2 regions of the Nocardioides albertanoniae genome follow, and region 1 is predicted to be linked to the other one. Evidence: riboswitches for the same ligand, from Rfam matches in the RefSeq annotation. Region 1 holds a riboswitch; the other holds the start of a gene.
The links. A riboswitch is a leader RNA that binds a small molecule or an ion and turns the genes downstream of it on or off. The one in region 1 is predicted to bind cobalamin.
Positions count from the first base shown of each region.

Region 2: linked by a shared signal. The riboswitch ahead of FB381_RS17115 (prenyltransferase/squalene oxidase repeat-containing protein) and the one ahead of FB381_RS07470 (ribonucleotide-diphosphate reductase subunit beta) in region 1 are both predicted to bind cobalamin.

Region 1 is NZ_VFOV01000001.1:1,558,602-1,573,581, reverse strand. It holds gene FB381_RS07500 (MFS transporter) at 1-598, shown strand, start outside; gene FB381_RS07495 (FecCD family ABC transporter permease) at 595-1,698, shown strand; gene FB381_RS07490 (ABC transporter ATP-binding protein) at 1,727-2,551, shown strand; gene FB381_RS07485 (ABC transporter substrate-binding protein) at 2,523-3,629, opposite strand; gene FB381_RS07480 (ABC transporter ATP-binding protein) at 3,626-4,465, opposite strand; gene FB381_RS07475 (FecCD family ABC transporter permease) at 4,462-5,481, opposite strand; cobalamin riboswitch at 5,597-5,780, opposite strand; cobalamin riboswitch at 5,867-6,082, shown strand; gene FB381_RS07470 (ribonucleotide-diphosphate reductase subunit beta) at 6,210-7,208, shown strand; gene FB381_RS07465 (ribonucleoside-diphosphate reductase subunit alpha) at 7,208-8,905, shown strand; gene FB381_RS24450 (hypothetical protein) at 8,923-9,054, shown strand; gene FB381_RS07460 (hypothetical protein) at 9,051-9,410, shown strand; gene FB381_RS07455 (cobalamin biosynthesis protein) at 9,566-10,477, opposite strand; gene cobBC (bifunctional hydrogenobyrinic acid a,c-diamide synthase/histidinol phosphate aminotransferase CobBC) at 10,555-13,173, opposite strand; gene cobO (cob(I)yrinic acid a,c-diamide adenosyltransferase) at 13,167-13,781, opposite strand; gene FB381_RS07440 (VWA domain-containing protein) at 13,781-14,980, opposite strand, start outside.
Region 2 is NZ_VFOV01000001.1:3,566,412-3,581,391, reverse strand. It holds gene FB381_RS17155 (hypothetical protein) at 1-625, opposite strand, end outside; gene ligA (NAD-dependent DNA ligase LigA) at 887-2,989, shown strand; gene FB381_RS17145 (hypothetical protein) at 2,999-4,117, opposite strand; gene FB381_RS17140 (SigE family RNA polymerase sigma factor) at 4,114-4,623, opposite strand; gene gatC (Asp-tRNA(Asn)/Glu-tRNA(Gln) amidotransferase subunit GatC) at 4,764-5,063, shown strand; gene gatA (Asp-tRNA(Asn)/Glu-tRNA(Gln) amidotransferase subunit GatA) at 5,060-6,559, shown strand; gene gatB (Asp-tRNA(Asn)/Glu-tRNA(Gln) amidotransferase subunit GatB) at 6,556-8,064, shown strand; gene FB381_RS17120 (NYN domain-containing protein) at 8,194-8,949, shown strand; cobalamin riboswitch at 8,997-9,133, shown strand; gene FB381_RS17115 (prenyltransferase/squalene oxidase repeat-containing protein) at 9,197-10,285, shown strand; gene FB381_RS17110 (hypothetical protein) at 10,279-10,917, shown strand; gene FB381_RS17105 (CbiQ family ECF transporter T component) at 10,914-12,035, shown strand; gene FB381_RS17100 (ABC transporter ATP-binding protein) at 12,032-13,672, shown strand; gene FB381_RS17095 (ECF transporter S component family protein) at 13,669-14,472, shown strand; gene FB381_RS17090 (alpha/beta fold hydrolase) at 14,691-14,980, opposite strand, start outside.

The DNA.
Region 1 (14,980 bases):
GCGGCTCGGCTACCTGGCCGCCTTCCGCACGCTCGCGGGCGTGCCCGGCGCGCGCTCCCTCCTGCTGGTCGCCTTCGCCCGCGCCGGCGCCTTCATGGGCCACCTCGCGTTCCTGGCTCCGCTCTACGCCGACCGGTTCGAGCTCGCTCCGACGACGTTCGCGCTCGTGTGGGGGCTCAGCGGCGGCTCCTTCTTCGTCGGCCACCTCGTCTCCGGTCGGCTGCTGAACACCGAGGACTCCCCCGCCCGCAGCCACCGGGTGATGGTGGTCGCGCTGGCCGTCGCGCTGGCCGCCCTGATCGCCGTGTACGTCGCACCCACCCTCCCGCTGGCGCTGCTCGCCACCGCAGTGCTCTCGGCCAGCCACGCCGTCGTCGCAGCCGCCGTGGTCACCCTCCTGGTGCGCCGCTGCGCGAGCGTGCGCGGCACGGCGCTGAGCCTCAACTCGGCCGGGATGAGCCTGGGCCTGTTCCTCGGCACCGCCGCGGCCGGGGCCGGGCTGGCCGCAGCGGGCTACCTCGGTGCGGCCGTTGTGCTCGGCGGGCTCACCCTGCTCGCCCTCGCGGCGGCGCTGACGCTGCGGGGTGATGCTGCGTGACGTACGACGCAACGGCGGCGATGGACCGGATCGAGGACGGCGACCTCGACGACGACCTCGACCACGACCGACGTCGGCGCCACACCGGCCTGTGGATCGGCGGCCTCGTGATCGCCCTGTTGGTCACCCTCCCGGTCGCGGTCGGCCTCGGGCCGGCAGCGGTGCCGGTCGACACCGTCGCCCAGATCGTCGGCCGCCACCTGTTCGGGGTGCCGGTCGAGATGACCTGGACCCCGGCCCAGGAGTCGATCGTCTGGCTCCTGCGGGTGCCGCGGGTGCTGCTCGGCGCCGCGGTCGGCGCCGGGCTCGCGATCGCCGGCGTCGGCCTGCAGGCGCTGACCCGCAACATCCTGGCCGAGCCCTACCTGCTGGGCGTCACCTCCGGCGCCTCGAGCGTGGCCGCGGCGACGATCCTGTTCGGGTTCGGCGCCGGCGTCGGGTCGTCCTCGCTCGCGGCCAGCTCGTTCGTCGGGGCGCTGCTGGCCGGGGTGGTGGTCTACCTGCTGGCCCGGGTCGGCGGGCAGATGACCTCGACGCGGCTCGTGCTGGCCGGGGTCTCGGTCGGCTACGTGCTGCACGCGCTCACCTCGTTCCTGATCTTCGCCTCCGACGACCCCGACGCCGGCCGCTCGGTGCTGTTCTGGACGCTCGGGTCGCTGACCCTGGCCACCGGCGGCTCCGCCCTGGTGACCTGGGTGGTCGTGCTGGCCACGCTGGCGCTGCTGGTGCTGTGGGCACGTCGCCTGGACGCGCTGGCCATCGGCGACACGACGGCACAGACGTACGGCATCTCGCCGACGCGCTTTCGGGCGCTGGTCATGGTGACGATCGCACTGTGCGTGGGCGCTGTGGTCGCGGCGTCGGGCGGTATCGGGTTCGTCGGGCTGATCATCCCGCACGTGGCACGGATGTGCGTCGGGACCTCCCACCGGCGGCTGCTCCCCGTCGCCGCGCTGCTGGGCGCGATCTTCCTGGTGTGGGCCGACGTGCTCGCCCGCACCGCGCTGATGCCACAGGAGCTGCCGCTGGGCATCGTCACAGCGCTGGCCGGCGCGCCCCTGCTGTTCCTGCTCGTACGCCGACTCAACCCGAGCGGATGACCCCCACCAACCGAGAGGAGCCGTTGACATGATCGCGGCGACCGACGTCAGCGTCGGCTATGACGACACCCTGGTGATCGACGGGGTCGGCCTGCAGGCCGCGCCCGGGGAGGTGGTCGGCCTCATCGGGCCGAACGGCAGCGGCAAGACCACCTTCCTACGCACCATGTACGCAGCGCTGCGCCCCCGCGCCGGGCTGGTCACCCTCGACGACCGCCCGGTTGCCGAGCTGCGCGGACCCGACCTGGCCCGTCGCATCGCGGTGGTCGCCCAGGAGACACCCTCCGACCTGCCCGTCACCGTCGCCGACATGGTGCTGCTGGGACGCGCCCCGCACCGCCGGGCGCTGGCCGCGTTCACCCGAGACGACCACCGGGCGGTGGCCTCGGCGCTGACGCGGGTCGGCGCCCGCCATCTCGCCGAGCGCCGCTACGCCACCTTGTCCGGCGGGGAGAAGCAACGGGTGCTGGTCGCCCGGACGCTGGCGCAGCAGGCCGACCACATCCTCCTCGACGAGCCGACCAACCACCTCGACATCCGCTACCAGCACGAGCTGCTGCGGATGGTCGGTCGGCTCGGAGTCACCTCCGTGGTCGTGCTCCACGACCTCAACCTCGCCGTTCGCTACTGCACCCGGCTGGTGCTGCTCGACCATGGTCGCGTTGTGGCCACCGGGGCGCCGGAGGAGGTCGTGACCTCACCTGTCCTCAGCGCCGTCTACGGCATCCACGTCGAGCCGGTCACGGTCGACGGGTGCCTCCAGCTGGTCTTCAGCCCGGCCGACGAGGCTCTGGCCGAGACCGATCCCGAGAACGAGCCGGTCGCTACCGCGCCAGCCACTCGTTGCCGGTGAGGCTGCCGAGCTCGGTGATGTCGAGCCGCGGCTCGATCCCAGAAGACGGCGCGAGCCCGAAGCGCTCCAGGGAACGGCGCACCCACTCCGCAGCGTCGATGTTGAGCGGACCGGAGACCCACATCGCGTACGGGAGGTTCACGAACCGCTTCTCCTTGACCGCGGTCAGGTCGCGGGAGGCCGGGTTGGCCTCGAGCACCTTGACCTTCTCCGCGTAGGACTGCCCCGGGTAGTCGACGAAGTAGATGACGTCGGGGTCGGCCGCGGCCAGGCGCTCCCAGCCGACCTCGGTCCAGGTGTCCTCGACGTCGGCGGTCGCGTTGGTCACCCCGGCGCTGTCGAAGATGGCCTGCGGGCCGCCGAAGGAGCCGGAGGTGAAGACCGCGTCGGTGCCGGAGTCGAAGAGGAACGCGGTCGGCTTCTTCTCCGGCTGCGGCGCGCGCTCCAGGGCGTCGCGGCGCTCCTCGATGTCGGCGACCGTCTTCTTCGCGGTCTGCTCGTGGCCGGTCAGCGTGCCGATGTTGAGCAGGTCGGTGCGCAGCGCCGTCCAGGCGTCCATGGTGCCGCGGGCGCCGTCGTCCTGGCGGCAGGTCTCGCTGAGCAGGTAGGTCTCGATCCCGTGCTCCTCCACGCTCTGCGGCACCAGGTTGCGCGACTCGCTGAAGCCGTAGCCCCAGCCCGCGAACATCAGCTGCGGGTCGAGCGCCAGCACGGTCTCCAGCGTCGGCACCTTGTCGCCGACGACCTTCAGGTCGTCGACCCGGTCCTGCGGGTAGGCCAGCTCGAGCACCTCCTGGTCGCGCGCGATCCCGGTGACCCCGGCCAGCTCGTCGCGGGCGCCGACCGCCAGCGCGATCGAGATGATGCCGCCGTCGTACGCGTAGAGCTCGGTGACCGGCTTGTCGACGCTGACCTTCTCACCGCAGTTCTCGACGCTGATCGCACCAGCACCGGCAGCGCCGGCAGCTCCGTCGTTGTCGCTGTCGGCGCCGCAGGCGGTGAGGACGGTGGCGCCCAGGGCGAGCACGGCCAGCGCGGTGAGTCGGGCGCGGCGTACGGGGCGGGTCGTGGGGCTCATGCGGAGGTGTCCTTCCGAGGATGGATGAGGAGGTGAGACTGGGGCAGGTGCGGGTGGGGCACCTGGACGGAGCCGACTCCGAAGTGGTCCTCGACCAGGACGGCGTCGAGGACCTCCTCGGGCGGTCCCTGCGCGACGACGGTCGCCGGGCCGGTCTCCGGATGTACGCCGGGCGGTCGGCCAAGCACGGCGAGCCGGTCGAAGGAGCGCAGCGCGAGATCGAGGTCGTGGATGGTTGCCACGACCGTGGTGGCCCGGTCGGAGACGGTCTGGAGCAGATGCAGCTGCCAGGCGACGTCGAGGTGGTTGGTCGGCTCGTCGAGCAGCATCGTCGGGCTCTCCTGGGCCAGGCCGCGAGCCAGCACGGCCCGGCGCCGCTCACCGCCGGAGAGCCGGTCGCAAGGATCGTCGATCCGGTCGCCCAGCCCGACGACCTCGAGCGCCGCCCGGACGATCTCGCGCTCGCGGCGGCCACCGCGTGCCCAGGGCCGGGTGCGCGGCACCCGACCCAGCGCAACCATCTCGCCGACGAGCAGCTCGGCCGAGGCCACCTCCTCCTGCGGGACGTAGGCCAGCAGCCGCGCCCGGGCGCGGGCCGGGATGCGCACTGCGGGCTGCAGGTCGCCGGCCTCGTCGGCGAGCTCGGCGTGGCCGGTGCTCGGGCGACGTACGCCGGCCAGGATGCGCAGCAGGGTCGACTTTCCCACGCCGTTGACGCCCACGATCCCGAGCCTGGCTCCGGCCGGCACGTCGAGGTCGACGTCGCGCAGCACCTCCCGCTCCCCCAGCCGGGCGCCGACCCCGCGCAGCCTCAGCACCTGTCCGGACGCGCTCATGACTCGCCGCCGAACCGGTAGCGGCTGCGACCCATCAGCAGCAGGAAGAGCGGCGCGCCGACGACGCCGGTGACCACGCCCAGAGGGATCTCCTGCGGCCGGGCCACGAGCCGGGCGAGCACGTCGACCCAGAGCAGGAACAGCCCGCCGCCCAGCGCCGCGACCGGCAGCACGACCCGGTGTCGGGCACCGACCAGAAGGCGGGCGGCGTGGGGCACGATCAGCCCGACGAAGCCGATGCCGCCGCTGACCGCGACCAGCACGCCGACGAGCACCGCCAGCGCGACGAACAGCCCCGCGCGCAGCGCCATCACGTTCACACCGAGGGAGGCCGCGGTCTCCGGGCCGGCGGCGAGCGCGTCGAGCCAGCGGTGCATCGCCAGCATGCCGACGGCGACGACGAGGCCGACGACGGCCGGGACCCACAGGCGCTCCCAGCTGGCGCCGCCGACGCTGCCGAGCATCCAGAACATCACCGAGTTGGCCGCGCGCGGGTCGTCGCTGGCGAAGACCAGGAACGAGGCGATCGCGGAGAGTCCCGAGGAGAGCACCACCCCGGAGAGCACCAGCCGGATCGGGGTCAGCCCACCCTGCGCGGTCGCGACCAGCCAGACCATCACGCTGGCCCCGATCGCGCCGAGCAGCGCCCCGGTGGAGAGCGCGTAGATGCCGAGGCCGGCCAGCGCGCCCGTGGTGATCGTCGCGGTCGCGCCCACCGAGGCGCCCGAGCTGATCCCGAGCAGGAACGGGTCGGCCAAGGGGTTGCGTACGAGCGTCTGCATGCCCGCTCCGGCGACCGCCAGCCCGGCTCCGACGACCAAGGACATCAGCGCCCGGGGCATCCGCAGCTCCCACACGATCACGTCCCAACGGCCGGGAGGGTTGCCCTGGACCCGGTCGGTGACCGCGGCGACGACCTCCCCGAGCGGGATCCGCTCGGTGCCGAACGCCAAGGAGGCCACGGCACTGAGCACGGAGGCGACCAGGAGCACCACCACCAGCGGCACGAACGGCACCCGGCGCCCGCGAGCCCGGCCCGGCTCGGACGTACCGGTGGGATCGGCGGTGCGGCAGGCGATTGCCACGGCGGTCGGCCTCTCAGGTCTTCGGGACCCTGATCGCGAGGGCCGTTGACGTACATCTGAGCCGACAGGTCTTCGGACTCGGGTTCACCCGGCGACGCTGCCTTCCCAAGAACTCACGTCCCAGTGGCTGGTGTAGCGCCGCCGTCGCCCTCACCGCTGCGCGCCAGTCCCGGATTCATACCGGAGTTCCCTGGCATCTCGAGGATGCGTTCGACTCGAGGAGAGGCTAGCACGGCTCGCCAGGCGCTCCGGGCGGCCTGAGTCACATCTCCGCGAAGCACAAGATCTTGATAGTTGCATCGGTGTAATTCCCGCATATAGTGGTGCCCGCAGCTGGTTCTCCCTCCTCGGTGACGAGGCGGGAGAGGCAAGAGGGAACCCGGTGAGAGTCCGGGACTGCCCCGCAGCGGTGAGTGGGAACGACCGCCGTCACCAAGCACTGGGAGCAAGCCATGCCCCTGGGAAGCGACGGCCACTAGGACCGCGTACGACGCCCACGAGTCCGAAGACCTGCCAGTGCCCACCTCATGGTGGGGTCCGCGACCTCGAGGGAAGGTCAGGGGATCGAGCGCCGTCGGTGCCGGCCTCTTCTGCCCTCGACACGGATGCACGAGACATCCACGCGGGCCGCGGGGCCCGCCGACGAAGGGGGCACGGACATGATCGACACCGACGGTCTGCCGATCCGCACCGAGAAGGCGGCGTACGTCTTCGACTACCCGATGGCCGAGGACCTGGCCAAGAAGCAGCGGAGCATCTTCTGGACCGCCGAGGAGATCCCGGTCGAGAACGACAAGCAGGACTTCCTGGTCAACATGACCGACGCCGAGCAGGCGGCGGTCAAGACGACGCTGAAGCTGTTCACCATCTACGAGCTGATCCTCGGCGGCGAGGTGTGGGGCGACCGGCTCTTCCACGCGTTCCCGCGGCCAGAGATCCAGATGATGACCAACGCGTTCTCGTTCGCCGAGCTCAACATGCACGCGCCGTTCTACGCGAAGCTCAACAAGACGCTGATGATCGACACCGAGGAGTTCTACGACTCCTACAAGAACGACCCGGTGCTGGCCGAGCGGATCGCGTTCGTCTGGGACGCGATCGCCGACGACGACCTCCTCTACGCACTGAGCGTCTTCACGCTCATGGAGAACTGCGTCCTCTACTCCAACTTCGCCTTCCTCAAGCACTTCCAGTCGGGCGGGAAGAACCTGCTGCAGAACGTGATCAGCGGCATCAACTTCTCCGCCCGCGACGAGAACCTGCACGCCACCGGCGGCGCCTGGCTGTTCAACACGCTCTTGGAGGAGTACGCCGCGACCGTTTCTGCCGAGCAGTTCGAGGCCGAGCGCGCCGACCTGTTCGCCCGGGTCAGGGGCGTCGCCGAGCACCTCTACGCCCACGAGGCCCGGATCGTGGAGATGCTCTTCGCCCACGGCCCGATCGAGGGCATCGACCAGGCCGACCTGGAGGCGTTCGTGAGGTCGCGGGTCGACATGACGCTGGAGAACATGCGGATGGAGCCGCTCTTCGGCGTCGAGGACAACCCGATCGCCGAGTGGTTCTACAGCGGCATCAACGGCACCCAGTTCCACGACTTCTTCCAGGTCACCGGCAACGAATACAACCGCAACATCGGCGAGATGGAGTTCAGCTTCTGATGACGAACAACAACTGGGAGACCCTCTCCGCCGAGCGCAAGGCGCTGCAGGACTCGGGCACCGTGCCGACCTTCATGACCACCGCGGGCTACGCGATGTTCAAGGCGAAATACACCGTCGAGGGCCAGAGCGTCCGGGAGCGCTACCGGAGGATCGCGGCGACCGCCGGCGACCTGGCCGACGAGATGTACGCCCGCGAGGACGGCATCTCCTGGACCGAGAAGTTCTTCGAGGCGATCTGGAACGGCTGGCTCTCGCCGTCGACGCCGGTGCTCTCCAACCTCGGCACCGACCGCGGCCTGCCGGTCTCGTGCGAGGGCTCGTACGTCGAGGACTCGGTCTGGGGTTTCTACGAGACCCTCAAGGAGGCCGCGATCCTGTCCCAGCACGGGTTCGGCACCTCGGCCTACCTCGGCGACGTACGTCCTCGGGGCGCGAAGTTCTCCGACAACGGCAAGGCCAACGGGGTGGTGCCGGTCTTCGGCAACTTCGTCGAGATGACCAACCAGATCAGTCAGGGCGCCACCCGCCGCGGCTCCTGGGCGGGCTACCTGCCGGTGGACCACCCCGACTTCTACGAGCTCGCCGACCTGATCTTCCGCGAGCCGGCCAACAAGAACATCGGCTGGATCTTCAGCCAGGCGTTCATCAACCGGATGCTCGCCGGCGACCGCGACGCGCTCGAGCGCTATCAGCGGGTGCTGAAGATCCGGGTCGTGCTCGGCAAGGGCTACATCTGGAAGGTCGACACGGTCAACGCAGCGCAGACCGAGTCCTACAAGGCCAGCGGCCTGGAGAACAAGGCCTCCAACCTGTGCTCGGAGATCACCCTGTTCAGCGACGAGGACCACTCCTACACCTGTGTGCTCTCCTCGCTGAACCTCTCGACCTACGACGAGTGGAAGGACCAGGACACGGCGTACGTCGCGACGGTCTTCCTCGACGCGGTCGCCGAGGCGTTCCTGCGCAAGGCCCGCACGGTGCGCGGGCTGGAGCGGGCGGTGCGCTACACCGAGAAGGCGCGCAGCCTGGGCCTGGGCGTGATGGGCTACCACGACTACCTGCAGAAGCAGCGGGTGCCGTTCGAGTCCGACAAGGCCGCCGCGCTCAACAAGGACGTCTTCGAGCACATCTCGACCCGCGCCGACGCGGCGTCGCGGTGGATGGGCTCGGTCGCCGGCGTGCCGGGGTGGTGCGTCGGCCGCCGCAACTCCCACCTGATGGCGATCGCGCCGACGATGAGCACCGCGGTGATCGTGGGCGGCACCAGCCAGGGCATCGAGCCGTACGTCGCCAACGTCTGGAACCAGACCACCTCGGCCGGCGAGATGCCGCGGGCCAACCAGAACCTCGTCGAGGTGATGACCGAGCGCGGGGTCTACGACCAGACGCACATCGACGACATCATCGACCACGGTGGCTCCGTGGCCCATGTGGACTGGCTCGACGACCACGAGAAGGACGTCTTCAGGACCGGCTACGAGATCGACCAGGAGATCCTGCTCGCCCGCGCCTCCGACCGGCAGGTCTACATCGACCAGGCGCAGTCGCTCAACCTGTTCTTCCAGGCCGACGCGACCCCGCAGTACATCAGCAAGATCCACAAGATCGCGCTGCTCGACCCGAACATCAAGAGCCTGTACTACCTGCGCTCGCGGGCCGGGATCCAGGCCAGCAAGCAGACCCCCAAGAACTGATCCGGCTCACGAGAGGCATGACCATGAACGAGAACCCGACCACCACGACCACCACCGACGCCATCGACGACCTGAGCTGGGACGACTGGAGCGACGCCGAGGTCTGCGCGATCGAGAACGGCCCTGACTGCGAGGCGTGCGAGGGGTGACCCGCCCCGTTGCTGGGCGGCCGACGCTGACGGTCTGCCGCGGATGCTGCTGCGGCACCGAGCGCAAGTCGCCCGGGGTCGACCACGAGGCGGTGCTCACGACCCTGAGCCAGGCGGCCGGGGAGTCGGCGACGGTGCGCGTCGCCGACTGCCTCGGCCCCTGCGAGAAGGCCGACGTCGTGGTCGTCGGCCCCTCACCGGAGGGCCGGCGGAGCGGCGCCCGGCCCGTCTGGGTCGCCCGGGTCGGCACGGCACGGGTCGCCGACGCCCTGGCCCGCTGGGCCGGCGAGGGCGGACCAGGCATCGCTGATGCTCCGCCCGCGGTGCTGGCTCGGGCCTTCCGTCACGGACGCTGAGCGACGGCCACGTACGCCGCCGCGACCACCACTGCCGGTCGAGCCGCGAGGCCGCCCGCGGCCGAGCGTGTCGAGACCAACACAGTCCCCTGCCGCGCCCGATAGAACTGCGTTGGTCTCGACACGCCTCCGCCGCCCTCGCTTCGCTCGGCCGCCTAGCGGCTCCGGCGGCTCGGCCAGCGGATCCGGCCGGACGCCACGTACGCCGCCGCGACCAGCGCCGCGCCGATGCCGACCCGGCGGGCCAGCCGGGTAGAGCGGGGGATGTCGGCGGGCTCGGTCGCGCGGCCGTCACCCATGACGGCGCGGTGCTCGACGCGGGTGCCGTAGTAGGTGTTGGTGCCGCCCAGCCGTACGCCCAGCGCGCCCGCGAAGGTGGCCCCGACGACCCCGGCGTTGGGGCTGGGGTGCCAGGCGGCGTCACGTCGCCAGGCGCGTACGGCAGCGCCCGCGCCGCTCGGCGCGGCCGCCGTCGCGAGCACGCCCGACAGCCGGGAGCCGGGCAGGTTGAGCAGGTCGTCGAGCCGGGCGCTGGCCCAGCCGAAGCGTTCGTAGCGCTCGTTGTGGTGGCCGACCATGGCGTCGAGCGTGTTGGCGGCGCGGTAGCCGAGCAGGCCGGGGACTCCCCCGATCGCTCCCCAGACCAGCGGCGCGACGACCGCATCGGAGGTGTTCTCGGCGACGCTCTCGACGACCGCGCGGGTCACCTCGGAGGCGTCGAGGGCGGCGGTGTCGCGACCCACCAGGCGGGTCACCTGCTCACGCGCCGCCGGCAGGTCGTCGGCGGCGAGATGCGCATGGACGGCCAGCGCCTCCCGCTCCAGCGAGCGTCCGCCCAGCACCGCCCAGGTCGCGGCGGCGGTCAGCAGCATCCGTCCGGCGCGGCCGGGAACGACCCGCTCCGCGGCGGCGCCGAGGACCACCGCTCCCCCGACCAAGGTGACGGTGTGGAGGACGCCTCGGGCTCGATCGTCGGCATACCAGGCGCGTTCGGCCCGAGCCGCCACCGTGCCGAACCCGGCAACCGGATGAAACCGCCGCGGATCCCCGACAAGACGATCAAGCACAAACCCAAGGAGAATCCCAACCGCCCGCGGTGTGCTGCCAGAGGTGCGCCTGGGCGCACGCTGGGCAGCACACGGCGTCATCGCTTGCACCTGCTCAGCGCCGACAGCAGGCGGTCGGTCTTCTCCGGCGGGCGTACGGCGATCCGCACCCACTCCGGATCGAGGCCGGGGAAGGTGTCGGCGCGGCGTACGGCGACGCCTTCGTCGCGCAGAAGCTCACGGACGCCGGCGCCCGGGCGGGCGAGGACGAAGGAGGCCGTCGAGGGGACGTGCTCGATCTGCTGGGCCCGCAGACCCGCCTCGAGGTGGTCGCGCCAGGCCACGATCCGCTCGGCGCGCTCGCGGGCTTCGGCGCTCGCGCGCTCGGTGGCGCAGGCGAGCATCGCGGCGGTTGCCGTGGACGAGACGGACCAGGGCGTACGCACGGCCTCGAGGTCACCTACCGCGGCCGGGTCGCCGACGACGTAGCCGGCGCGGACACCGGGGATCGACCAGTGCTTGGTGAGGCTGCGGATGACCAGGAGGCCGTCGTCGCGGGTGGTGGTGAGCGTCTCCGGCTCGCCGGGCACCGCATCCATGAACGCCTCGTCGACCACGACCAGCCGCCCTGGGCGGACGAGGGCGCGGAGGCTGGCTGCCGGGTGGAGCACGCCGGTCGGGTTGGTCGGGTTGCCGACGACGACCAGATCGGCGTCGTCGGGCACCGCGGCCGGGTCGAGTGCGAACCCGTCCCGGGCGCTCAGACGCACCTCGGTGACGCTGTGACCGGCCTGCTCGAGCGCCGCGTGCGGCTCGGTGAACTGGGGATGGACGACGACAGGCTTCCGCCACGGCCGTGCTCGCGCGACGAGAGTGAACGCCTCCGCCGCCCCCGCCGTCGGCAGCACCTCGGCACGCTCGCGGCCGTGGTGCTTGGCCAGCGCAGCGCGTGCGGGCTCCTCGTCGGGATAGGCCGTCGAGGCGAGCGACTCGTGGAGCGCCTCGTCGAGCCAGCTCGGCCGCTCGCCCGGGTAGACGTTCACCGCGAAGTCGAGCAGCCCCTTGCCGACTTCGACGTCTCCGTGGTGTCGCAGCGGATCAGCAACCCCGCTGGTCGAGCCGCCGGAGCCGCTAGGCGGAGGCGTGTCGAGACCAACACGGTCAACTGTCGCGCTCGAGAGGACTGTGTTGGTCTCGACACGCTCGCTGGCGCTCGCGGCTCGACCGACGGGGGCGAACGAACGTGCGGCGTCGGCGAAACGGCGGGCGAGGTGCGGGTATCCGGCCCAGTGCACGTGCAGGTACGCCGCATGCACCGTGTCGCTGCTGAATCCGGTCGGTGCGCCGTCGACGGTCCAGGCCGCCTCGGTGCCGGCGGCGGGCGAGGTGGCGGTGCGGTGGAACTCGTGGCCGGTGACCTCCTCGCCGGCGCGGGTGAGGAGGGAGTCGGAGGCGGCGGTTGCGACGGGGTAGCGCAGAGTGAGTCGTTCGCTCATCGCTGCGTGGGCGGGGAGGGCGCCGGCCATGGGAGTGCCGTCGAGCGACTCGGCCAGATAGAGCAGTCCGGCGCACTCGGCGACCGTCGGGATCCCGGCTTCCACCGCGGTCCGGAGGTCGGCGAGCAGCGACCGGTTGGCGGCGAGCTCGGCGGCGTACATCTCGGGGAAGCCGCCACCGAGGTAGATCCCGCTGGTGCCCTCGGGGAGCGCGGGGTCGGTGAGCGGGTCGAAGGGGTGTAAGTCGCAGCCTGCTGCTTCCAGGAGCTCCTCGGTCTCGGGGTAGCGGAACGTGAACGCGCGTCCGCCGGCGACGGCGATCACGGGGCGATCACTCTGGTCCTCGACTGTGTTGGTCTCGACACGCTCGCTGGCGCTCGCGGCTCGACCGACGGGAGCTGCTTGACCGACAGGGGTGGCCCCGTCGGTCGAGCCGGCGTCGTGAGGAACGAACGACGCCGTTTCGAAACCAACACAGTCGTCCCCGCGCAACGCCAGCACCGGATCCCAGGCATCTCCCTCGAGCCCAGGCGCCGACCGCGCAACGTCCAGCAGAGCGGCAAGATCCAGATGCGCAGCGACCTGCTCCCCCAGCCGCTCGATCAGCGCGACCGACTCCGCCCGCTCGTCGACGGGCACGAGCCCGAGGTGGCGCGACGGAGTCGCCAGCGTCTCGTCGGGCGGCAGCATCCCGAGCACGGGCAGACCGTGCTGCTCCAGAGCGCCGGTGATCTCGTCGGCGTTGCGCCCCGGACGACACCGGTTGAGCACGACTCCCCCGATGCGTACGGACGGGTCGAAGACCGCCATCCCGGCGGCGATCGCGGCGGCGGAGCGCGACATCCGGGCGACGTCGAGCACCAGCACCACCGGCGAGGAGGTCAGCGCGGCGACGTGAGCGGTCGAGGCGAACCCGGAGGTGCCGAGGCGGCCGTCGTAGAGCCCCATGACCCCCTCGATGACGGCCACGTCGGCCCCGGCCGCACCGTGGAGCAGCAACGGAACCACCCGCGACTCGCCCACCAGGTGCGGGTCCAGGTTGCGGCCCGGACGCCCGGTGGCGAGCGCGTGATAGCCCGGGTCGATGTAGTCGGGCCCGACCTTGTGCCCGCTGACCTCGTGACCGGAGGCGCGCAGCGCCGCCATCAACCCGGTGGCGATCGTCGTCTTCCCCGAGCCCGTCGAGGGAGCCGCGACCACCAGCCGAGGCAGGGTCACCATTCGATGCCCTTCTGCCCCTTCTGGCCGGCATCCATCGGGTGCTTGATCTTGGTCATCTCGGTGACCAGGTCGGCCACCTCGAGCAGCGCCGGGTCGGCGTCACGCCCGGTGATCACGACGTGCTGGCGCCCGGGCCGCGCCGCGAGCTCGGAGGCGACCTCCTCGGCGGAGACCCAGCCCCACTTGATCGGGTAGGTGAACTCGTCGAGCACGAGCAGGTCGTAGGTCTCCGCAGCCAGGCAACGCTTGATCTCCGCCCAGCCCTCGGCGGCCGCGGCGGCGTGATCCTCGGCGTCGCCCTGCTTGCGCGACCACGACCAGCCCGAGCCCATCTTGTGCCAGTCGACCGGGCCGCCCTCGCCGGTCTCCTCGTGCAGAGCACCCAGGCGCTCGAGCACGGTCTGCTCGCCGATGCGCCACTTGGCCGACTTCACGAACTGGAAGACCCCGATCCGCCAGCCCTGGTTCCACCCGCGCAGCGCGAGCCCGAACGCGGCGGTCGACTTCCCCTTGCCCGGCCCGGTGTGCACCATCACCAGCGGCCGGTTGCGGCGCTGACGCGTGGTGAGCCCGTCGTCGGGCACGTTGAGCGGCTGTCCCTTCGGCATCAGGCTGCTCCCTTTCCAACAGTGGTGTATCCGTGCACGGCCGACGTCAACGCCTCGGCGCTGACCTCGGCGACCGGCACGTGCTCGGCGCCCAGGTGACCGGCCAGCTCGCGCGCCAGCCCGAGCCGCATCGGGCCGCTCTCGGAGTCGATGACGACGGTGGTGACACCCAGACCGGCGACGTACGCGGCGGCCTGCTGCGAGCGCTTCACGGCAGCCTTCCCATGGGTGCGCGAGTTGGCGCGGCCGTCGGTGACCACCACCAGCAAGGGCCGCAGGTCGGGGTCGCGCAGCTGCTCGCGCTGCAGCACCCGGGCGGCCTCGAGAAGGCCTTCGGCCAGCGGCGTACGCCCCCCGGCGGGGATCTCGTCGAGGCGGGCCGCCGCGAGGTCGACCGACCCGGTCGGCGGCAGCGCCACCTCGGCGCCCTCGCCGCGGAAGGTGACCATCCCGACCTTGTCGCGACGCCGGTAGGCGTCGAGCAGCAGCGAGAGCACGGCCGCCTTCACCTGTGCCATCCGCTTGCGCGCGGCCATCGAGCCCGACGCGTCGACGCAGAAGAGCACCAGGTTGGCCTCGCGACCTTCGCGGATGGCCGTGCGCAGGTCTTCGGTGCGCAGCTCGACCCGTCCGGTCGTACGCCCCCGGGCGGCCTGCTTGCCTGCCGCGGCCTTGAGCGTCTCGACGAGGTGCAGCCCGCCTCGGCCGCCCTCGGTCGCGCCGATCCGGCGGCCGCTGCTGCCGATCGCCTTGCTCCGGCCGCCGGTGCGGCCCGTGCCGAGGCCGGTCACGGTCAGCAGGCGGGGGCGGTAGGCCTGAGCCGCGGAGGTGACGGACTCGGGGGCGACGCCTGAAGGAGCCTGGGGCTCGTTTGGGGGCTGGTCGTCCGCGGGAGCGTCTGTGTTGGTCTCGCTGTTGCCGTCTGGTTCGGCGCTCGCTTCGCTCGCGGGCTCGACCGACAGGGGTTCTCCCCCGTCGGACCCGTCGTCCCCGCTGGCCGATCCGTCGGAGCTGTCTTCCCCGTCGGTTGAGCCGTCGGAGCCGCTAGGCGGAGGCGTGTCGAGACCAACAGAGTCGTCACCCGAGCCGTCGTCCGAGCCATCGTCCGGCCCACCCTCCGGCGGCTCAGGAGGCAGCTCGTCGTCGCCGAGGATCCGGTCGAGCAGGTCCTCGTCGAGCCCGGGAGCGTCGAACGGGTT
Region 2 (14,980 bases), 2.0 Mb from region 1:
GAGACTTCTCGGTGTCGTCCGTCGACCCCTTCTCGTCCTTCTCGGCGGACCCAACGCCTGCGCCGTCCCCATCGGAACCGGTCTCACCCGTGGTGCCCCGGCCGGTCTTCCCGGACGCACCGCCCGAGCCGTCACCCGACGGGGAGCCGCCGGCCCCGTCGGCACCGCCGCCGGGCTGCTGCGGGCTCGGCGAGCTCTCGGGCTGGGTGAGCTGGTCGAAGTCGAAGGGGATCTTCGTCGTCCGGGTGTCGCCCGAGCTCAGCACGTCGCGGCCGTTCGCCCGCATCGTCATGATCTGGTAGCTGGTGTCGGGCTCGAGCTGGGCGATCTGGGCGGCGTCGAGGGTGAACCGGGAGCTCCAGTCCTCGGAGCCGCCGGGATCGTAGGCGACCGACTTGATGAAGGTGCTGCGCGTGCCCGAGCCGAGGTAGCCGCTCGGGTTGAGCGCGATCTCGAGCGTCTTGCCGCTGTAGCCGGTGCCGCGTACGTCGATGACGACTCGGTCCTTCGACTGCTCCACGAGGCTGATGTCGACCTCGGCGTCGGAGAAGACGCTGCCCAGGCCGAGCGCGTAGGCGGAGCCGGCTGGCGCCAGCAGCAGCACGAGGGTTGTCGTCAGCGTCACCACGAGCCGAGAAAGCACTGCAGACCTCACAAGGCGGTAGTCCGTGGGGGTGGCGTCGGTCCGCCTCGCCCGACGCCGGAGCAAAGTAGCCTGCTTCGACCCAGTTGGTGACCCACGTCACCCAGGTGTTGATCGGTTGCGTCGATATTGAGGGCGTCGAGTGGTGTTTGTGCTGGTCCGGACAGGAAAACGCCCGGGTGGGTATAGCGCCGGAAAATTGTCGGCGGCACCAGGCAAGATAGCCCTGTGCAAGATAGCCCTGTGAACGAAGACGTGACGGCGGCAGCCGCGGAGCACAAGACCGAGCACAAGGAGCTCGCCGAGCAGATCGAGGACGCGCGCTACCGCTACTACGTGCTCGACGACCCGGCGCTCTCCGACGCCGACTTCGACCAGAAGTGGCGGCGGATCAACGAGCTCGAGGAGCAGTTCCCCGAGCTGCGCACGCCCGACTCGCCGACCCAGAAGGTCGGTGGCACCTTCTCGACCGAGTTCACCGCCGTCGACCATCTGCGGCGCATGGAGAGCCTCGACAACGTCTTCTCCTTCGAAGAGCTCGCCGCCTGGCACGCCCGGGTCGCCAAGGACGGCGCCGGCGGGGCCGAGCTGCTCTGCGAGCTCAAGGTCGACGGGCTCGCCATCAACCTGCTCTACGAGAAGGGCCGCCTGACCCGCGCGCTGACCCGCGGCGACGGCACCACGGGGGAGGACGTCACCCCCAACGTACGCACGATCTCCTCGATCCCGCACAGGTTGAACGGCACCGAGGAGTTCCCGGTGCCAGACCTGGTCGAGGTGCGCGGCGAGGTCTTCTTGTCGATCGAGGCCTTCGACAAGCTCAACGCGTCGCTGGTCGACGCCGGCAAGTCGATGTTCGCCAACCCACGCAACTCCGCCGCCGGATCGCTGCGCCAGAAGGACCCACGGGTGACCGCGACCCGTGCGCTCGGGATGGTCTGCCACGGCATCGGGGCTCGCGAGGGTTTCGAGCCGGTCGCCCAGTCGCACGCCTACGACGCCCTGAAGGCGTGGGGCCTGCCCACCTCCAAGCGGGTCAAGGTGCTGGGGAGCCTCGCCGAGGTCGAGGAGTTCATCGGCTACTTCGGCGAGCACCGCCACGACGTCACCGAGCACGAGATCGACGGTGTCGTGATCAAGGTCGACGACATCTCGCTGCAGCGCCGCCTCGGCTCGACCAGCCGTGCGCCGCGGTGGGCGATCGCCTACAAGTATCCGCCGGAGGAGGTCAACGCCAAGCTGCTCGCGATCGACGTCGGTGTCGGCCGCACCGGCCGGGTCACGCCCTTCGGTGTCATGGAGCCCACCAAGGTCGCCGGCTCGACCGTCGAGCGAGCGACGCTGCACAACGCCCACGAGGTGAGGCGGAAGGACGTACGCCCCGGCGACACCGTGATCCTCCGCAAGGCCGGCGACGTGATCCCCGAGATCCTCGGCCCGGTGCTGCCGTTGCGTCCCGACGGGCTCGCGGAGTGGGTGATGCCCACCGAGTGCCCCGCGTGCGGCACCACGCTCGCCGAGCAGAAGGAGGGTGACAAAGACCTGCGCTGCCCCAACCACCGCGGCTGCCCCGCGCAGGTGCGCGAGCGGGTCTTCTTCGCCTCCGGGCGTGGCGCCTTCGACATCGAGGGGATGGGCTACGAGGCGGCCGACGCACTGCTGGCCGCCGAGGTGATCACCAACGAGGGCGACATCTTCGACCTCGACGAGCACAAGCTCGCCACCACGTCGTTCTTCACCCGGGCGGCCAAGAAGGCCGAGAAGGAGGCCGGGGCCGGCGAGCGGGTGCTCAACGCCAACGCCGTGGGCCTGCTCGCCAACCTGGAGGAACGCAAGCAGGTGCCGCTGTGGCGAGTGCTGGTGGCGCTCTCCATCCGCCACGTCGGCCCGAGCGCCGCTCGCGCGCTGGCCACCGAGTTCGCCACCCTCGACGCCATCTGGGCCGCCTCCCAGGAAGCGCTCGCCAACACCGAGGGCGTCGGCGGGATCATCGCCGAGGCCATCGTCGAGTGGCGCCAGGTCGACTGGCACGCCGAGATCGTCGAGAAGTGGCGGCAGGCCGGGGTCTCTCTCGCCGACGAGCGCGACGAGTCCGTCGCCCGCACCCTCGAAGGCCTGACCGTCGTCGTCACGGGCTCCCTCGACGACTTCTCCCGCGATGGTGCCAAGGAGGCGATCATCAGCCGCGGCGGCAAGGCGTCCGGCTCGGTCTCCAAGAAGACCGACTACGTCGTGGTCGGCGAGAGCGCCGGCTCCAAGGCCGCCAAGGCCGAAGAGCTCGGCCTGACGATCCTCGACGAGGCAGCGTTCAAGGTGCTGCTGGAGAGCGGTCCGGACGGACTCTGAGGCGAGCGGTCAGGACTGGTTCATCGTCCCGCTGATCGTGTCGACGCGCTTCTTCAGCGTGATCGGCGCATCGGCGCACTCCTGACCGACCTCGTCGCAGACCTCCACCTTCGTCCCGGCGACGCGGATCAGGTGCCCCTCGGGGGTCCAGCCGATCCGGTCGTCGAGCGCGACCGCGGTCTCGGTGCCCTGAGCGAGGTCGTAGATCGGTGCGGTCGCCATGTCGTAGCGGCACTCGTCGTTCTCGTCGCACGTCACGTAGGGCGTTGCCAGGGCACGGTTGCCGTCGGGGGAGAGCTTGAGCCTGACCAGGTCGGCAGGGAAGTCGGAGGAGTGGACGGTCAGGAGCACCTCGCCCGTGGCGACCTCGACGACCCGCTGAGTCGTGCCACGGGCGTCCTGAGTCACCGCCCGGCCGTCGATCACCTCGGTGGTGTAGCTGCCCGGGAGCCCCTTGGAGGTGGAGACCCGCCCGGCGCGCCAGTCGACGTCGAGGGTGCGGTCGTCGAGAGCGACGTAGGCGTGCTCGCCGTCGACGGCGACCGGCGGTGTCTTCCAGCCGGCCCAGGTGTACTTCCCGGTGATCGGGACGTCGGCGACCTTCTCGCCGGTGCCGAGGTCGACGACGCGCACCAGCCAGCCGTCACCGTCCGCGACCGTCCAGGAGACATAGGGGGAGTCGGGGGCGGTGCCGATCAGCCGGTCGCTCACGTCACCGAGGTCGAGCGGTTCGACGCCGGCCGTCGTGATCAGCGACAGGCGTGTGTTGGACTGCGTGCTGCGTGCCAGCATGCCGACCGACGTGTAGCGCAGGTCGTTCACGGAGCCGCCGTAGGTCACCACGCTCCCGTCGCCGAAGTGGACGCTGGCGCCCTCGGCGACCGCCCAGCCGCGGGGGTCGCCCACGGCGGCGGCGATGTGGGGCTCGTCGCCGCGGAGCGATCCGCTCAGGGCGTACGCCCCGAGCACGCCGGCCATCGCCACGGCTGCGGCTCCGGCCCCCCAGCGTGCTCGTCTGCGGCGGCTGATGGTGCGGGTGCGGAGGTGGAGCTCGTCGGTGGCCAGGCGAGGAACAGCCACCTCGTCGGCGGCGTCGCGGAGCAGCGTACGCAGGTCGTTGTCGGTCACTGGGTCACCTCCAGGGTGAGGGTCGGGTCGCCGAGGATCGTGCGGAGCTTGTCGAGGGCGGAGGAGGTCTGGCTCTTCACCGTGCCCTCCGAGCAGCCGAGGAGGGCCGCGGTGCGGCGTACGTCGAGGTCCTCGTAGAAGCGGAGGACCACGACGGCGCGCTGGCGCGGCGGCAGCGCGGCGACCGCGTCGAGGAGCACCGAGCGGGTGGTCGGGTCGCTCTCGTGGCCGGGGTCGGGGAGCACCTCGGTGGGGTGCTCGCGGTTCCACGACGCCTTCCGGAACCAGGTCATCGCGGTGTTGAACAGCACCTGCCGGGCGTAGGCGGGGGCGGCTTCGAGCGTGCGCACCCGGCCCCAGCTGCCGAAGGTCTTGGCCAGCGCCGTCTGGACGAGATCCTCCGCGCTGGCGTGGTCGCCGACGAGCAGGTAGGCAGTCCGATAGAGCCGCGGCCAGGCGACCTGGGCGAACTCGTCGAACTGCTGCTGGGTTGGCGGTCTCGCCATCGATCCATCCGATCTCTCGAGCCGATTGTCAGGGATGAGGACGCGGTGGGACCACCGATCGGTTGGACGAGCGGGAAACTCCGCCGAACCGGGCCCGGCCGAGGTGAGAGTTGGGGGCGCTGCCGCCTAGGATGTGCGACATGCCAGAAATCACCCGCGACGAGGTCGCGCACCTGGCCGACCTCGCCCGCATCGACCTCAGCGACGCCGAGCTCGATCACCTTGCCCCACAGCTGCAGGTGATCCTCGAGTCCGTCGCCTCGATCCAGGGGCTTGCCGGCGACGACGTGCCTGCCACCTCCCACCCGCTTCCGCTGACCAACGTCTTCCGTGAGGACGTCGTCACGCCCAGCCTGACGCCGGAGCAGGCGCTCTCCGGGGCGCCCGCCGTCGAGGAGCAGCGTTTCTCGGTGCCGCAGATCCTGGGGGACGAGCAGTGAGCGAGCTGATCCAGAAGACCGCCGCCGAGCTCTCCGAGGCTCTGGCCGCGGGGGAGACCACCTCGGTCGAGCTGACCCAGGCACACATCGACCGGATCTCCGCAGTCGACGGTGACGTGCACGCCTTCCTCCACGTCGACACCGAGGGTGCGCTCGCTCAGGCCGCCGCGTCTGACGCGCGCCGGGCCGACGGCGAGCTGCTGCATGCTCTCGACGGCGTACCGATCGCGGTCAAGGACGTGCTGACCACCACCGGCCTGCCGACCACCTGCGGCTCCAAGATGCTCGAGGGCTGGATCCCGCCCTACGACGCGACCGTGGTCACGAAGATCAAGAACGCCGGCCTGCCGATCCTCGGCAAGACCAACATGGACGAGTTCGCGATGGGCTCCTCCACCGAGCACTCGGCGTACGGCCCGACGCGCAACCCGTGGAAGCTCGACCGGATCCCCGGCGGCTCGGGTGGTGGCTCGGCGGCCGCCGTGGCCGCCTTCGAGGCGCCGCTGGCGCTCGGCACCGACACCGGCGGCTCGATCCGTCAGCCGGGTGCGGTGACCGGCACCGTCGGTGTGAAGCCGACCTACGGCTCGGTCTCGCGCTACGGCCTGGTCGCCCTGGCCAACTCGCTCGACCAGGTCGGCCCGGTGACCCGCACCGTGCTCGACTCGGCGCTGCTGCACGAGCTCATCGGCGGTCACGACCCGCTCGACTCCACCTCCACGACGACCCCGGTGACCGGGCTCGTCGACGCGGCTCGCCAGGGCGCGACCGGTGACCTCAAGGGCGTCAAGGTCGGCGTCATCAAGGAGCTTGCGGGCGAGGGCTGGGCGCCCGACGTGATGGCCAAGTTCGACGAGTCGGTCGACCTGCTCACCAAGCTGGGCGCCGAGGTCGTCGAGGTCTCCACCCCGAGCTTCGAGCACGCCATGGCGGCCTACTACCTGATCCTGCCGGCCGAGTGCTCCTCCAACCTGGCCAAGTTCGACGCGATGCGCTACGGGCTGCGGGTCACGCCCGACGGCAAGACCCCGTCCGCCGAGGCCGTCATGAAGGCCAGCCGCGACGCCGGGTTCGGTGACGAGGTCAAGCGCCGCATCATCCTCGGCACCTACGCGCTGAGCAGCGGCTACTACGACGCCTACTACGGCCAGGCGCAGAAGATCCGCACCCTGATCATCGAAGACTTCAAGAAGGCCTTCGAGCAGGTCGACGTGCTGGTCAGCCCGACCTCGCCGTCGACGGCGTTCCCGCTGGGCGCGAAGCTCGACGACCCGCTGGCGATGTACATGCAGGACCTGGCCACGATCCCCGCCAACCTGGCCGGCACGCCGGGCATCTCCGTCCCGGCCGGTGTCTCCGACGACGACGGCCTGCCCGTCGGCGTGCAGCTGCTGGCGCCCGTCCTCGAAGACGCCCGTCTCTACCGCGTCGGTGCCGCCCTGGAGGCGGCCGTCGGCTCGGTGCTCTCGATCGACAAGCTGGAGGTGGCCCGATGACCGCCGCGACCGATGCCGCGGACCTCGTCGACTTCGACGAGGTGCTGGAGCGCTACGACCCGGCCTTCGGGCTCGAGGTGCACGTCGAGCTCAACACCAACACCAAGATGTTCTGCGGCTGCCCGGCGACGTTCGGCGGCGAGCCCAACACCCAGGTCTGCCCGACCTGCCTCGGCCTGCCCGGCGCGATGCCGGTCGTGAACGCCAAGGCGGTGGAGAGCGCGATCCGGATCGGCCTCGCGCTCAACGGCTCGATCGCGGAGTGGTGCCGGTTCGCCCGGAAGAACTACTTCTACCCGGACATGCCGAAGAACTTCCAGACCAGCCAGTACGACGAGCCGATCGTCTACGACGGCTACCTCGACGTCGAGGTGGAGGGGGAGACCTTCCGGGTCGACATCGAGCGCGCCCACATGGAGGAGGACACCGGCAAGACCACCCACATCGGTGGCGCCACCGGTCGCATCCACGGGGCCGACTACTCGCTGGTCGACTACAACCGCGCCGGCATCCCGCTGATCGAGATCGTGACCCGCCCGATCACCGGCGCCGGTGCCAAGGCACCGCTCGTGGCCAGGGCGTACGTCGCCGCGCTGCGCGAGATCCTGCTGGGTCTGGGTGTCTCCGACGTACGCATGGACCAGGGTTCGATGCGCTGCGACGTCAACCTGTCGCTGTCTCCCAAGGGCTCCGACGATCTCGGCACCCGCACCGAGACGAAGAACGTCAACTCGCTGCGCTCGGTCGAGCGGGCGATGCGCTTCGAGATGTCGCGCCACGCCGGGATCCTCGACGCGGGGGAGGCGATCTTCCAGGAGACCCGCCACTTCCACGAGGACACCGGCACCACCTCGGCCGGCCGGCCGAAGTCGGACGCCGACGACTACCGCTACTTCCCCGAGCCCGACCTGGTGCCGGTCGCTCCCTCGCGCGAGTGGGTCGAGGAGCTCCGCGGCACGCTGCCCGAGCCGCCCGCCGTCAAGCGGGCTCGGCTGCAGGCCGCCTGGGGCTACTCCGACCTGGAGATGCGCGACGTGTGGGCCGCCGGCGCGATGGTGCTGATCGAGGAGACGGTCGCAGCCGGAGCCTCGGCGCAGGCCGCGCGCAAGTGGTGGATGGCCGAGCTCTCTCGATCGGCCAACGACCGCGGTGTCGAGCTCGCCGAGCTCGGTGTCACGCCTGCTCAGGTCGCCGAGGTGCAGAAGCTGGTCGACGCCAAGACGCTGACCGACAAGCTGGCGCGCCAGGTCTTCGAGGGCCTCGTCGCCGGTGAGGGCACCGTCGCCGAGATCATCGACGCCCGTGGTCTCGCCGTCGTCTCCGACGACGGCGAGCTCGGTGCGGCGGTCGACGACGCCATCGCCGCCCAGCCCGCGGTCGCCGACAAGATCCGTGGCGGCAACCAGGCCGCGGCCGGTGCGCTCATCGGCGCGGTCATGAAGGCGACCGGTGGCAAGGCCGACGCCAAGCGCGTGCGCGAGCTGATCCTGGAGAAGCTCGCCTGACGTACGCCGAGTCGGCTCGTCCTGACAACCCAACCCGCCGAGTCGGCGCGTTCTAACGCGCCGACTCGGCGATGGTTTTGGTCAGGATGAGCCGACTCGACGGTGTGTGGCACTGGCAGACTGTCCGCCGTGACCGAGCCCTTCCGTATCGCCCTGCTCATCGACGCCGACAACGCGCCCGCGGCCAAGATCGACGCGATCCTCAACGACCTGGCCGAATACGGTGAGGTGACGATCCGGAGGGCGTACGGCAACTGGACCAAGCCCGAGCTCAAGGGGTGGATCGGGGAGCTGCACGACGCCGCGATCCGGCCGATGCAGCAGTTCGACCTGACTGCGCACAAGAACGCCTCCGACATGGCGCTCGCCATCGACGCGGTCGAGCTGCTGCACGCGGCCACTCCGGATGCGTTCGCGCTGGTTTCCTCCGACTCCGACTTCACGCCGCTGGTGCACTACCTGCGGGAGAAGGGGCAGGCCGTCTACGGCTACGGCCGGGAGAAGACGCCGGCGCCGTTCAAGAGCGCCTGCACCCGGTTCACCGTGGTGGAGAAGCTCGGCGGCGACGCCGACGAGGAGACCGAGGCCGCCAACGGCGAGGGCCGCACGCGCAAGCGGTCCTCGGCGACCACCGGGCAGGCGCTCAAGGGCAACGCACGCCTGATCCAGCTGCTGCGCAACTCCATCGACGCTGCCGCCGACGACGACGGCTGGGCACTGGTCGGCACCGTCGTCTCCCGCATCCGCAACCAGTCCTCCGAGGACCCCCGCAACTACGGCTACTCCACGTGGACCAAGCTCATCAAGGCGATCGACCTCTTCGAGCTCAAGGACGAGGGCACCTCGGCGATCGCGGTCGGCGACCGTCGCAACGTCAGGAAGTGACGTACGTCCGCCTGGCCGCCGTAGGATTGGTCCGATAACTCAGAGCACCATCCACACACGCCGTGGTGGGGGAAGCCGGTCGAATCCCGGCGCTGACCCGCAACCGTAGGCCCGGGCCATCGAGATCGTCTCGATCGAGACCGCCCGAGCGAGCCGGAGCACCTGCCGCGGCCGTGTCTGACCAGTCGCTGTCGTGGAACGCAGCGGGTCGGCCCCGCGCCTCCCGCCCTTACAGCGGGAAGGAACCATGAACAAGACCATCAGGGGCGGCATCGCCGCTCTCGTCGCGCTGAGCGCGCTGTCGCTGGCCGCCTGCGGCGGCGAGGACGCAGACGGTGCCGACGGCGCAGACGAGAAGGCGTACGACACCAAGACGGCCGCGAGCGTGGCCGACTGGCTCGTCGCGCAGGCGCCCGACGGCGTGGCCCGCAACGCGCAGTACGGTACCGACGACTTCGGTCTCAGCGCCGACATCGGGATCGCGCTGGCTCAGGTCGACGGCCACGACGCCGACGTCGAGACGATCGCCAAGGCGGTCACCAAGAACCAGAAGGCCTACACCAGCCCCGGTTTCGGCACCGTCACCTCGGCCGGGTCGACCGCGAAGGCGCTGGTGCTCCAGCAGGAGGCCGACGTGGCCGACTCCGGGCTGCTCGAACAGCTCGAACAGGCCGTCTCCGAGACGGGTCGCATCGCCGACGAGCTCGACCCGAAGAACAAGAAGGCGGCCGACTACGCCAACACCATCGGGCAGTCCTACGCCGTGATGGCGCTGGGCGAGGCCGAGTCGGCCAAGGCGAAGGCCGCCGCCGACTTCCTGGGTGAGCAGCAGTGCTCCGACGGCTGGTTCCGGATCACGTTCGCACCCGACCCCGCCGCGGCCGACCAGGGCTGCGACGCCGACCCGAAGGCGGTGCCCGACGTCGACGCCACCGCGTTCGCCGTGCTCGCCCTCCAGGAGGTCGACTCCACCGAGGCCGAGAAGGCAGCCGCCGCCGGCGTACGTTGGCTGACGTCGACCCAGGCCAAGGACGGCTCGTTCAGCTCGGCCACGGGAAACGTGCCCAACTCCAACTCCACCGGCCTGGCCGGCTGGGCGTTGGCCGAGGCCGACGAGGACGCGGCCGCCGAGAAGGCGGCCACGTGGGTCGCCGAGCACGTCGTGACCTGCGGTGACGACGCCGGCGCGGTCGCGTTCGACGACGCGGCGCTGACCGACGGCAACGAGAAGGGTCTGACCAAGGAGTCCGAGGGGATGTATCGTCTCGCGGCTGCGCAGGCGCTGCCCTCCCTCGAGCAGCTGCCCAAGGGCGCGACCGAGAAGAGCTCGTGCTGAGCGTGCGTTCGCTGGTGGCCCTGGCGGTTCTCGCCGGGGCCACCGCACTCTTCTTCTCTCCGGCCCTCCCGCCGGCCGCGGCGTCGACCGCCGACGCGTGCGACGGCGTCACCGTGGTCGTCGAGCCCCGTGCGCTGGGTGGGGCTCCGGAGGTCGACTGCGTGCGGCCCGAGGAGGGCGACACCGGTGCCGACGTGTTCGAGAAAGCGGGGCATCGGCTCACGTTCGTGACCTCGATGCCCAGTGTCGTGTGCCGGGTCGACGAGCGTCCGAAGGCGGCCGGATGCGCTCAGATGCCGCCCGCAGACGCCTACTGGTCGCTGTGGGTCACCGACGAATCCGGGGCCTGGAGCTACGCCTCCAGAAATGTTACCGAAATAGCCGTGACCTCCGGGCAGGGTGTTGCGTTCACGTGGATAGACGACAATGTCGTTACCGCTCCGGCGACGGAGCTTGGGAGTGCTGTGGGGGCGCCCTCAAGCCCGTCGCCGGAGTTATCTCCGGATGACGCCGCCGAATCCGAGCCGGAATCGGAGCAGAGCTCGCCGAAGCCGCTCCCCGCCTGGGTCGCCCCGACCGGGATCCTCGCGCTGTTCGCCGCCGCCGGAGTCGTGTGGTGGCGCCGACGATGACCACCGTGATCCGCACCGCCGCCGTCGCGCGCCTGCCGCGTGACCTGCACCCCGTCGCCTGGTGGGTGTGGGCGATCGGGCTGGCGGCGTACGCTTCCTTCACGACCAACCCGCTGCTCCTCCTGCTCCTGGTGGGGGTGGTGACGGTCGTGGTCATGGCCCGCCGGGGTGAGCAGCCGTGGGCGAAGGCGTTCCGCCTCTATGTCGGCTTCGCGCTGTTCATCGTGGCGACCCGGGTGCTGTTCCGGGTGCTGCTGGGCGCGGTGCCGGGTCACGTGCTCATCGATCTGCCCGAGATCCCGCTGCCCGAGTGGGTCCTGGGGATTCGGTTGCTGGGGCCGCTCACTCGTGAAGCGCTGCTCGCCGGCCTCTACGACGGGATGCGGCTGGGCGTGATCGTCGTCTGCGTCGGCGCGGCCAACGCCCTGGCCAACCCGAAGCGGTTGCTGCGGTCGCTGCCGCCGGCGCTCTACGAGATCGGCACCGCTGTCGTGGTCGCCGTGACCGTGCTGCCGCAGCTGGCCGAGTCGGTGCAGCGGGTGCGGGCCGCGCAGCGTCTGCGGGCCGGGGCGACGTCTCGGGTGAAGCGGCTGCGCCGCTTCCTGGTGCCGGTGCTCGAAGACGCGCTGGAGCGGTCGATGGCGCTGGCCGCGGGGATGGACACCCGAGGCTACGGGCGCACCGCCGATGTCGGCGCCGGCGCACGTCGGGTCACCTCCACCCTCATGCTGGTCTCGCTCGTCGGCCTCTGCGTCGGCGTCTACGCGGTGCTCGACGGCACCACGCCGGGCTGGCTCGCGGTCACGATGCTGGTGCTCGGCGTCGGTGCTGCGGTCGGCGGGCTCAGCCTGGCCGGGCGCCGGGTCACCCGCACGGTCTACCGACCCGACCGATGGCGCTGGCCGGAGGTCGTGGTCGCCTCGAGCGGTCTGCTGGTGGTGCTCGCGGGCTGGTGGGTCGCCCGCTATCAGGTCTCGGTCGCCTTCCCCGGCGTCAGCACGGCCCCGGTCGTCTCGTTGGCCGCGATGGCCGGCGTCCTGGTCGGGATCGTCCCCGCCGTCACCGCGCCCGCCCCGGCGACGCATCCCCGGACGGCTCGAGAGGAGCTGGTCGCATGATCGAGCTGCGAGGGATCACGTTCACCCCGCCGGACTCGTCCGAGCATGTGCTCAAGGACGTCGACCTCACCATCGAGGAGGGTGAGCTGCTGGTCGTCTCCGGTCCGACCGGTTCCGGCAAGTCGACCCTGCTCGGCGTCGTCGCCGGCCTGGTGCCGCGCTTCTCCGGCGGCGAGCTCGACGGCGACCTCCTGCTCGAAGGCGTCTCGTTCATCCGTACGCCGCCGCGCGAGCGCGCCGGGACGATCGGCTATGTCGGGCAGGACCCGGTGGCCGGTTTCGTCACCGACACGGTCGAGGAGGAGCTGGCCTACGGGATGGAGCAGCTGGGCCTCCCGCCCGCGACGATGCGGCGGCGGGTGGAGGAGACGCTCGACCTGCTCGGCATCGCCGACCTGCGGCAGCGCTCTCTGCGCGAGCTCTCGGGCGGGCAGCAGCAGCGGGTCGCGATCGGCTCGGTGCTGACCACGCACCCACGCGTCGTCGTGCTCGACGAACCGACCTCCGCCCTCGACCCCACCGCCGCCGAGGACGTGCTCGCCACCATCACCCGGCTCGTGCACGACCTCGGCACCTCGGTCGTGCTCGCCGAGCACCGCCTCGAGCGGGTCGTACCTTTCGCCGACAGGATCGCTCTCCTGGTCGGCGACGGATCCCTCACCGTCGGCGAGCCCGCCGACATCTTGGAGACCTCTCCGGTCGCGCCGCCGCTCGTCGAGGTCGGCCGGGCGCTGGGCTGGTCGCCGCTGCCGCTGACGGTGCGGGATGCGAGGCGGAAGGCGAGAGGGGTGGCGCTTGCTGACCGCGTTGGTCTCGACACGCCTCCGCCTAGCGGCTCCGCCGGCTCGACCAGCGGTGTCGTCGGTCGAGCCGTGAGCGCCAGCGAGCGTGTCGAGACCAACACAGTCGCCCTGAGCGCTCGCTCTCTCACGGTCACCCGAGGACGTACGCCGGTCCTGCACGACGTCTCGATCGAGCTGCCCGCGGGGCGGGTGACGGCGCTGATGGGCCGCAACGGCTCGGGGAAGTCGACGCTGCTGTGGACGCTGCAGGGCACCCAGAAGCGCCTGGCCGGCGCGGTGAGCGTCGAGGGCCGGGACCCAGCGGCGCTCGACGCCGACGCGAGACGCGCGCTGGTCGGGCTGCTGCCTCAGACCGCCGCCGATCTGCTTTATCTGGAGACGGTCGCCGAGGAGTGCGAGGCCGGCGGGCCGCGGACCCGCGACATCCTCGACCGACTGGTGCCGGGCATTCCCGACGACCAGCATCCGCGCGACCTCTCCGAGGGTCAGCGGCTCGGGCTGGCACTGGCGCTGATCCTGAGCGCCGACCCGCCCGTGCTGCTCCTCGACGAGCCCACCCGAGGCCTCGACTATGCGGCCAAGCGGGCGCTGTGCGAGATCCTGCGTGACCTGACCGGTGCGGGCAAGGCAGTCCTGGTGGCGACCCACGACGTCGAGTTCGTCGCCGAGGCGGCCGACGACGTGGTGGTGCTCGCCGACGGCGAGGTGGTCTCCGCCGGAGACGTACGCAGTGTCACCGCCGAGTCGCCCGCGTTCGCGCCCCAGGTGAGCAAGGTCTTCGGGCCGGGATGGCTCAACGTACGCGAGGTCGTGGAGGCGGTGACGGGGGAGTGATCCGGTTCTCGCCGCGCACCGCGACCCTGCTCGCGATCATCTCCGTCGCCGGGCTGATGATGTTCGCGTGGCCGCTGCTGCTCCACGGCTACGAGCGCGTGCAGCCGCCGTTCGTCTTCCTCGCGCTGCTGCCGCTGATGCTGGTGGTGCTGCTGAGCGAGCTGTCCGCCGGTGGGATCGACACCCGGATGATCGCGCTCCTCGGCGTGCTCAGCGCGATCGAGGCCGTCCTGCGTGCGGTCTCCGCCGGCACCGGCGGGGTCGAGCTGGTCTTCTTCATGCTGATCCTGGGCGGACGGGTCTTCGGGCCCGCGTTCGGCTTCGTGCTGGGCTGCACGAGCCTGTTCGTCGCCGCGCTCGTCACCGCCGGCGTCGGACCGTGGCTGCCCTACCAGATGCTCGGCGCCGCCTGGGTGGCGATGGGGGCCGGTCTGCTGCCGCGCGCGAGCGGTCGCTGGGAGGTCGCGATGCTCGCGGCGTACGGCATCGTCGCCTCCTACGCCTACGGCCTCCTTCTCAACCTGCAGGGCTGGCCGCTGCTCACCGGAGTCACCGTGCCCGGCGCGAGCGGCAACCTCTCCTACGACCCGACGGCCGGCCTCGCCGAGAACCTCGTGACCTTCCTGCGCTACACCCTGGTCACCTCGACCAGCAGCTGGGACACCATGCGTGCGATCACCACCGCCGTCGCCGTAGCCCTCCTCGGCCCTGCCGTCCTCGCCACCCTCCGCCGCGCCGCCCGCCGCGCCCGCATCACCACCCCGACCGCCACCGAAGCGTCACCCCTGCCAGCCGAGTAGTCACCCCTGCAGGTCGAGGGGTCACTCGTGCAGGTCGAGGAGTCACTCCTGCAGCTCGAGAAGTCATGGATGACCTCTCGGCCTGCAGACCTGACTCTTCGACCTGCAGACCTGACCTCTGAGCTTGCACACCTGACGTGTCGGCCTGCAGAGGTGACCCCTCGGCCTGCAGAGGTGACCCCTCGGCCTGCAGACGTGACTTCTCGGCAGAAGCAGGGTCAGGTGCGTTGGCGTTCGGCGACGCGGTCGAGGAAGGAGAGGAGGAGCTGGTGGACGCGGGCGGGTTGCTCCATCTGGATGAAGTGGGTGCCGTCGAGCTCGACGTAGGTGGCGTTCTTGACGCCGTCGGCGACGCGGGCCATGTGGCGTGCGCCGGCGATGAGGTCGCGGTTGCCGGCGACGAGCATGACCGGCACCTTGATCCGGCGCAGCGAGACCGCGCGGCGTTGGGAGGTGCGCAGCGCGAGGTGGAAGTACCACTCCACCGGAGTGGTCAGGAACTCCGCGA